Regions from separate parts of the Terrabacter carboxydivorans genome, predicted to be linked through region 1. Evidence: riboswitches for the same ligand, from Rfam matches in the RefSeq annotation. Region 1 holds a riboswitch; the other holds the start of a gene.
The links. A riboswitch is a leader RNA that binds a small molecule or an ion and turns the genes downstream of it on or off. The one in region 1 is predicted to bind cobalamin.
Positions count from the first base shown of each region.

Region 2: another riboswitch for cobalamin. It lies ahead of ABD297_RS15670 (SCO2322 family protein); the one in region 1 lies ahead of ABD297_RS12120 (CbtB domain-containing protein).

Region 1 is NZ_BAAARE010000010.1:27,181-31,553, reverse strand. Features, by position in the region: gene ABD297_RS12135 (DUF1905 domain-containing protein) at 33-323, shown strand; gene ABD297_RS12130 (hypothetical protein) at 328-726, opposite strand; gene ABD297_RS12125 (CbtA family protein) at 723-1,493, opposite strand; gene ABD297_RS12120 (CbtB domain-containing protein) at 1,516-1,713, opposite strand; cobalamin riboswitch at 1,745-1,920, opposite strand; gene cobM (precorrin-4 C(11)-methyltransferase) at 1,971-2,744, opposite strand; gene cbiE (precorrin-6y C5,15-methyltransferase (decarboxylating) subunit CbiE) at 2,741-4,051, opposite strand; gene ABD297_RS12105 (hypothetical protein) at 4,218-4,373, shown strand, end outside.
Region 2 is NZ_BAAARE010000014.1:4,463-8,835, reverse strand. Features, by position in the region: gene ABD297_RS15690 (protein-L-isoaspartate O-methyltransferase family protein) at 1-71, shown strand, start outside; gene ABD297_RS15685 (DUF3043 domain-containing protein) at 140-718, shown strand; gene ABD297_RS15680 (serine hydrolase domain-containing protein) at 796-2,199, opposite strand; gene ABD297_RS15675 (hypothetical protein) at 2,196-2,411, opposite strand; cobalamin riboswitch at 2,435-2,596, shown strand; gene ABD297_RS15670 (SCO2322 family protein) at 2,690-3,430, shown strand; gene ABD297_RS15665 (energy-coupling factor transporter transmembrane component T) at 3,446-4,373, shown strand, end outside.

The DNA.
Region 1 (4,373 bases):
ATCGGGTGCGCGACACCTGACATCCTGAGCCCATGCAGCTCGAGTTCAGCGGTGAGGTCTGGCAGTGGCGTGGTCCAGCGCCCTACTACTTCGTCACGGTGCCCGAGGACGAGTCCCAGGCGCTGCACGACGTGGCCCACGTCAGCTACGGCTGGGGCATGATCCCGGTCACCGCCCGCGTCGGGAGGACCGAGTGGACGACCTCCCTGTGGCCCAAGGACGGTGGCTACGTCGTGCCGCTCAAGGTCGCCGTCCGGCGTGCCGAGGACGTCCAGGACGGCGACACGGTTGCGGTCGGGCTGGACGTCCGCACTGAACCCTGAGCGGTCAGACCGCCGTCCACGTGGCGGCCAGCTGCGTTGGCGCGAAAGCCTTTTCGTGGACCGACTCAGGCATCGAGGCGATGCCGGGCCCACCGCAGGCGACCCAGGCGCTGATCGCGTCGACCGTCGCGGCGTCGAGCACGGACTGCAGCCACACGGGGCGCCCACCCGCCTTCCGGCCCGCCGGCGAGGGTGTCACGACCACGACGTTCGAGTGGTCGCACGCGAGCAGGCAGCCGCTGCGCAGCACCCTCGCGCGGCCCCGGGTGCCGACCTCGAGGCGGGCGAGCAGCCCGTCGTGGTCGACGCCCGGGTGCTTGGCCTCCGTGCCGCAGCAGCAGTCGCGACAGACGCGGACGATGCACGTGCCGAGATCGCGAGCGCTGCTGTCGTATGCCGTCACGCCGGGACGCGTGCGCCGGCGCCGGCACGCTCGCCCAATGGGGAGCGTCGGCCGTCCCGCTCGAGCAGCAGCCCGAACGTGACGCCCAGCGTGAGCCACAGCGCCGCGAGCTGGGCCAGAGACGCGAGCCGGAAGTCCCAGACGAGGTCGGCCGGCACGTCGGCCGGCACCTGGTCCGGCGTGCCCGGCACGAGAGCGGCGACGAGCCCGATGAGCACGACGACGACCGCGATGTCGAGTGCCCACCGGGTGGACGACCTCATGCCGCGTCGGCCGAGGTGGCGGTCGAGCTGGGGCACGGTGACGGCAGCGGCGACCCCGAGGAGGAGCACGACGGCATACAGCATCGTGCGTCGCCCGACGGTCGACGGGTCACCCACTGCGGGCGGGTTGGCCGGGATCTTCAGTGCTGGCAGGAGACTCACGGCTGCGAAGCCGATGGAGGCCAGCGCCAGGGACCGCCCGAAGTCTCCGCGTCCGGGCAACCGGTCGCGGACCTTGGCGAAGACGACGGCGAAGATGACGCCGACGGCGACCCCGACGACCACCGAGGTCACGGCCCCGCCGACGACCTGTGCCGCGCGCGACACGAGCGGCTCGTCGCCGCCGTGGGCGAGCAGGCCGGACGGCGCGGACTGGCCCCCGTGCATCGAACGCCGGTCCTCGATGACGAGCGCCCGCCTGATGACGGGCTCGACGACGAGCCAGATCACCAGGGCAGCCGCGAGGCCTGCGAGCACGCCGGCAAGGACCCCGCGCCGCAGCACGGAGCCGAAGCTCAGGCCCACCTCAGTGGCAGGGGACGCCGAGAGCGTGACGCGCGTCGTGCGTCAGCTCGTGGAGCATCTGCGCGGCGGGCGCGCTGAGCAGCGCACCGTTCTCCTGCGAGACGAAGTAGAGCGCGAAGACCGCGAACGCGAGCAGGGCCCACGCCCAGGCGGGGACGCGGACGGAGGTGGCGGCGTGAACGGATGCAGCTGTGGTCATGGCGAATTGACCCTTTCTTTCCATGCCTCGTGGACAGATCATCGCCGCAGCCGGTCTCCTGGCTTCCAGATCGTCACGCCTCCCCAGCCTTCCCGGCGACCTGAGGTCACCAGTGGCGAACGATGGGGACTTGCTCCCTGGTCACAGTGGCGAGGACCACGTCGGAATCACACCGACTTCCCGTGCACTGCGGCACTGGCATCCTGACACAGGCGGCGCCGGGATGCCATGGGGACCCACCGGACAGTCCGAAACCCTCACGGACGCGGGGTGTTTGGCTCCTGACCCCTGATGCGCGTGCCGTAGAGGTGCGACTCGACGAAGTCGTCGGTGTCGCGGGCGGCCAGCGCACGCCCCACCAGGATGACCGCCGCCTGACGCAGCCCGGCGGCCTCGACCTGGTCGGCGATGTCGGCCAACGTCCCACGCAGCACGAGCTGGTCGGGCTGCTCCGCGTTGGCGACGACGACGACCGGGCAGTCGTCGCCGTAGTCGGCCACGAGCGACGCCATGAGCTCACGGGTGCGGCGGATCGCGAGGTGCAGCACGAGTGTCGCCCGGGACCTCGCGAAGTGGGCGAGCGACTCGGTCTCGGGCATCTGCGTCGAGTCGCGGTGGGCGCGCGTCAGCACGACCGACTGCGCCACCTCGGGCACCGTCAGCTCGCGCCCGACGATGGCCGCCGCAGCGGCGTAGGCCGGCACGCCCGGCGTGACGTCCCACGGCACCCCGGCGCGGTCGAGCCGACGTGTCTGCTCGGCGATCGCGGAGTAGAGCGAGGGGTCTCCCGAGCACAGCCTGGCGACGTCGTGTCCCGCGTCGTGGGCCCGGACGCAGTGCTCCGTGATGGCGTCGAGGTCGAGGCTCTGGGTGTCGACGAGCTCGGCGCCGTCGGGGCAGTGCGCGAGCACCTCGGCGCCGATGTAGGTGCCGGCATAGAGGCACACCGGCGAGGCCCCCACCAGCCGCACGGCACGGAGGGTGAGCAGGTCGGCAGCACCAGGTCCGGCGCCGATGAAGTGGACGGTCACAGCAGGGTCTCCGAATCTGTCTGTTGCACAAGCTTCTCCACCGACCACTGCACGATCGACCGCGCAGGCTTCCAGCCGTGGAGGGAGCCGATCGTGTCGAGGTCCTCGACGGCGATGCGGCTCATCGACCCACCCAGACGGGCCCGGACCTCGTGCAGCAGGAGCTCCGTCTCGACGGTGACACCGTGCACGACGAGCCGCCCGCCCGGCGCGAGCGCCTCCCAGCAGGCGTCGAGCAGCGCCGCGCTGGCGCCGCCCCCGACGAAGACCGCATCGGGCCGCGGCAGAGAGGAGACCGCCTCGAGGGAGGAAGCCTCGACGACACGCAACCCGGGCACGCCGAGTGCCTTGGCGTTCCGACGGATCCGGTCGACTCGCACGGGGTCACGCTCCACCGAGTGCACCTCGTTGCGCGGGTGCTGGCGGGCGACCTCGATCCCGACCGACCCCGCCCCGGCGCCGAGGTCCCACACCACGTCACCCGGCTGGGGAGCCAGGTGCGCCAGGGCGGCCGCGCGCACCACCCGCTTGGTCAGCTGCCCGTCGTTGTCGTATGCCGTGTCGCGCAGTCCCGGCACGAGGGACCTCGCGCTACGGCTGGGACGCTCCTGGCACTCGATGCAGACGAGGTGCAGGCGGGGCACCGGGTGCGCGCCCCACGAACCTGCGACCGCGTCGGTCCGCGACTCGCTCGGCGCGCCGAGGTCACCGAGCACGGTGAGCCGGCTGTCGGCATACCCCTCCTCGACGAGCAGGGCAGCAACCCGGGCGGGGGCGTCCTCACCCGAGGTCAGCACGACGATCCGTGCCCGGGGTGCGAGGTCGCGGCGCAGCCGGTCGACGTCGCGGCCGACCAGGGTGACCACGTCGGACTCCTCCGCCGACCAGCCCATCCTGGCCCGGGCGAGCGAGACGGAGGAGACGGCCGGGTGGATGCGCACCTGGTCGGGGCCCAGCTCACGGATCAGGGTGGCGCCGACGCCCGAGACGAGCGGGTCGCCGCTCGCCAGCACGACGACTCGGCCCGGACCGACCTCGTCGAAGAGCGCACGCAGCTGCGGCAGCAGGGGCGACGGCCAGGGCACGAGGCGGCGACCGGGGCGACTCGTGAGCATCGAGAGGTGGCGCTCGCCGCCGACGACCACGGCCGCCCGGTCGACGAGCTGGAGGCCGTCGGGCCCCAGCGAGCCCAGGCCGGCCGCGCCCACGCCCACCACGTCGACGACCGCGTCCTCGGAGTCGGCGGCGGGTCCGCGAGTCGCCCTCTCCGCCCCGTCGCTGCTGTCCACCTGCGCCTTCGAGACCACGACGGCGACCCTAGCCGGAGGAGGACACACCCACTCTCCCGCCCGACCTCCGGGACGGGGTGTGGACATTCAGGTCCCAACCGGTCCTTCGTGCCCCATGATGGGCAGCGGGCCAGGCAAGGGGCAGGCCCGCTACGGATCTCCCGGGGGGACGGGGCCAGGCAGCATGCACAAGAACTGGTGGACCACGGCTGCGCGCGCACGGCGTGCACCGCACTTCGACGCATCCACGGGCCGGCTCCGCGCCGACGTGTCGGCCGTCCTCGGCCTCGTCGACCTCCATCTCGGCGACGAGACGGCACTCGATGCCGAGCAGCACGAA
Region 2 (4,373 bases), on a different contig from region 1:
CGCTCGTCACCACCCACCACGGGCACTACCGGTTCGTCCCGCTCCGCACCCACCCCGACGCCCCTTCCTGAGGGACGTCCGTGGCCGGCCCTCCGGTCACGATGCGGGCGTGGGACACCCTTCGGCTTAGAGTGTCCCCGTGTTCGGACGCAAGAAGACCCTCAACGACGAGCTCGCGACCCCGGTCTCGACCGACCCCGCGCGCCCCGGCGCCAAGAACCGGCCCACGCCGAAGCGCCGCGAGCAGGAGGCCCTCAACAAGCGTCCCCTCATCGTCACCGACCGCAAGGCGGCCGGCGCGCAGGACAAGGCGGCCCGCCGTGAGGCGATGGCCAAGCAGCGTGCCGGGATGATGACCGGCGAGGAGAAGTACCTCCCGGCGCGGGACAAGGGCCCTCGCCGTCGCTTCATCCGCGACACCGTCGACGCCCGCTGGAACATCGGCGAGTTCATGCTGCCGATCATGCTCATCGTGCTGCTGCTCAGCTTCGTGCGCACCAACTGGGCCCTGCTGCTCGTCTTCGTGCTCGTCTACGGCCTGATCCTCGTCGCCATCGGCGACGCCCTGCTCATGTGGCGCCGGACGCGCCGCAAGGTCGACGACAAGTTCGGCGGCGCAGAGAAGGGCGACGCGTGGTACGCCATCATGCGGGCCTTCCAGATGCGCCGCACCCGCATGCCCAAGCCGCAGGTCGCCCGCGGCGAGCACCCGGCCTGACCGGGAGACCACCGGGCTGACCGGGGAACGACCGGCCGAGATGCCGCCGAGGCGGCAACCGGCAGGCCGGTCCGACGTCAGGCCTGCAGGTCGGCGAACGCGAGCGGCGCCCGGGTGACGGCATACGTGGCGAAGTAGAGCTTCTCGACCGACCCGTCGCCGGCACGCACGACCTCGAGGACCTCGCCGCGCTCCCGCCCGGCGACCGCGCGGTAGCGGTCGGCTCCCTCCGCGGCATACCGCGTCTCCGAGAGCTGATCGTCCTCCGCGAGACGCGACCACAGCTCACCGTCGCGGACGAAGAAGGTGATCGGCGACCCCTCGGACCACCACAGGCCGAGCAGCTGGGCAAGGGCTGGCTGGTCGGCCTCGGGCACCCAGGGCGCGTCGAGCGTCGGCTCGGCGTCGACGACGGCCTCGACGAGGTCGGTCGCCAGGGCGAGCGTGAGGGCACCGGACGTCGCGTTGGCGAAGACGATGGCGCCCACGCCGTCCTTGCGCCGGACCCGCAGGCCGGTGAGGAAGCCGGGCATCGCACCGCCGTGGCCGACGTAGACCCGGTCACCGCGGCGCCCCATGCCGAAGCCGAGGCCGTAGGCGCCGCTCCAGCCGTCGACGTCGGTCATGATGATCGGCCGGCACATCTCCTCGACCGTGTCGGGCTGCACGACCCGGTCGTCGGGGCGGGCGACGTAGGCCGCGTAGCGCCCGATGTCGGCGACAGTCGACCACAGGCCGCCCAGCGGGGCGGTCGCGTTCAGGGTGAAGAGGGGCTCCTCGCCGGCCGTGCCCGCGTAGGGGTCGACCTGGTAGCCGACAGCGCGGTCGGCGGCGGGAGTGAGGCCGGTGCGCGTCATGCCCAGGGGGTCGAGGATGCGCTCGCGCACGACGTGCTCCCAGTCCTGCCCGGTGACGCGCTCGACGACCGCGCCGAGGAGTCCGTAGGCGAGGTTGGAGTAGTGGAAGGCGTGGTGGCTCGGCAGGACCTGCTCGGCCTCCTCGACCCCGGCGATGAACGCCTCGCGCTCGGGTGCCTCGAGACTCTCCCAGATGTGGCCGACAGGCTCACGCTGCAGACCCGAGGCGTGGGCGAGCAACTGGCGCAACGGAACCCGCGCATGCCTTGTGCCCGGGAGGTAGGTCTCCAGCGTGTCGTCGAGCGACAGCCGGCCCTCGTCACGCAGCGACATCACGGCCAGCGCCGTGAACGTCTTCGTCACCGAGCCGATCATGAACTGGGTGTCGTCGGTCGCGGGCGCAGGGGCAGGCCCGAGGCGGGCCGAGCCGACGTGCGCCGACCAGACGAGCTGCCCGTCCCGCACGACACCGACGCTGACGCCGGGTGCCTGCCACGAGCGCTGCGCGGTCACGACCCGGCCGAGCAGGTCACGCTCGAGACCGGGCGACAGGCTGGCGGCCGAGCTCGTCGACGACGTGGCAGACGAGGGGTGGACGCCCCCGTCGCTCGGCGCCTCAGTCACTCCGCCGCCCGGAGGCTCATCGGGCCGTAGACGACGGCGTCGTGCTCGCGCAGCGTGACGGCCTCGACACCGGCGTCGAGCAGCTCGCGCCACGACTCGCCGAGGTAGCTCTCGGCGTCGCTCTGGGTCGGGAAGCCCGTCGTCGTCAGGGCCTCTCCCTCCATCGGCTCTCCGTGGGCGTCGAGGAACAGCCAGGTCCAGTCAGCACTCATGCGGCCACCCTAGTTGGCGGCTCGTTTGACGGGTGGCAGGCCGTCGTGCGACGGTTCGCCTAACCGAAGGACGATGGGGCAAGCCGGTGCGACTCCGGCGCTGACCCGCAACCGTGAAGCCACTCCCCGCCGCGCGCCGGCCCGGGGTGACCAGTCGGAAAACCCGCGTCCCACCGGCTCCTTTTGTCAGTCTGTCGTGGAATGCGGACCGGAGTCACCCCGCCGGGCCGGCCTCAGCCAGCAGACCCGACATGGTGTCCGACCGCGAGGAGGAAACCGTGTCCCTTGTCCGTCGCGCCCCGCTCCGGGTCGTCCTCGCCGCCGTCGTCGCGGCGCTCCTGTCCGCCCTGACGGTGGCGCCCGCCCAGGCCGCCGCCTACCGCTACTGGGGCTTCTACCAGCTCTCGGGCACCTCCTGGACGTTCGCCCAGAAGGGCCCGGACCAGACCGTGCCCAAGGACGGCAGCGTCGACGGCTGGCGCTTCGCCGTCGCCGACGAAGCCTCGACGCGCTACCCGCGCGCCGTCCTGACGTTCGACCAGGTGTGCGGCACCACGCCCGCCGAGTCGGGCAAGAAGCGCGTCGGCCTCGTCGTCGACTTCGGTCGTCCTGCCGACGCCGCCGACGGCGGCACGCCGCGTGCGCCCAAGGCGCTGTGCGCCGTCGTGGCCACGGACGCCACCAGCGCCGCCGTGCTGGCGGTCGCCGGGGACGTGCGCACCGAGAAGGGCCTCGTCTGCGGCGTCGCGGGCTACCCGACGAGCGACTGCGGAGGCGCCGTCAAGGAGGTCAGCCCGGAGGCCAAGGCCGCCGACCAGCCGGTGTCGATCTCCGCGCCGACGGCCAGCCCCTCCGCCACTGCGACCCCGGCCGCCACGGCCACCGACGTCGCCGCGGCGCCGGCCTCCGGCACATCGGGCGGGTCGGTGGCGGCCTACGTGATCGCAGCCCTCGTCCTGCTGGCCCTGCTCGCCTACCTGCTCGTGCGCTCGCGTTCGCGCGCCCGCCGGGACGCCTGAGCCGAACCGACGCGCGTGGCACGGCTCCGGCTCAAGGCCCGGCTCCAGCACCCCGCAGCCTGGTGGCTGTGGGGTTTGGGGCTTGCCGCGGCCGCGTCGCGCACGACGAACCCGGTCCTGCTGCTGCTCGTCATCGGCGTCTGCGTCCTCGTCGTCGCGGAGCGGCACGACCCCGCCACGCCCAACCCGCTGCCGACCTTCCTCGTCATCGGCGCTGTCGTCGTCGCCTTCCGGGTGGTCATGACCGCCCTCCTCGGCAACGGCATCGTCGGTGAGACGGTCGTCGTGACGCTGCCCCGGGTCCCACTGCCGGACTGGGCGGCCGCCGTGCGCCTGGGCGGTGCGGTGACCCTCGAGTCGCTGCTCTATGCCGCCTACGACGCGCTGCGGCTCGCGGCCGTCCTCGCCTGCCTCGGCGCCGCCAACGCGCTGGCCAGCCCGCGGCGGCTCCTGCGCTACCTGCCGGCCACGCTCTACGACGTCGGCACGGCGGTCGTCGTCGGCCTGACCTTCGCGCCCCAGCTGCTCACCGACGCCCGCGACGTGCGGGCCGCCCGGACCCTCCGGGGCCGCGACGGGCGGGGCCTGCGCGAGATGGCGCGCCTGACCGTGCCGGTGCTCGAGACGGCTTTCGAGCGGTCCCTGGGGCTCGCCGCCTCGATGGAGTCCCGCGGCTACGGCCGTGCGGTCCGCTCGACGACGACGACCCGTCGGACCGCCACCGCGCTGGCGCTCGCGGGCCTCGTCGGCGTCCTCGCCGGCCTCTACGGCCTGCTCGACTCCTCGGCCGGTGGCGTGCTCGGGCTGCCGGTCCTCGTGCTGGGGGCCCTGCTCGCCGGCTCCAGCCTCGTCGTGGGCGCCTCCCGCGACCCCCGCTCCGGGCACCGTCGCGACCGGTGGACGTGGACCGAGACCGCGACCGTGGTCGCGGGCGCCGTCCCCG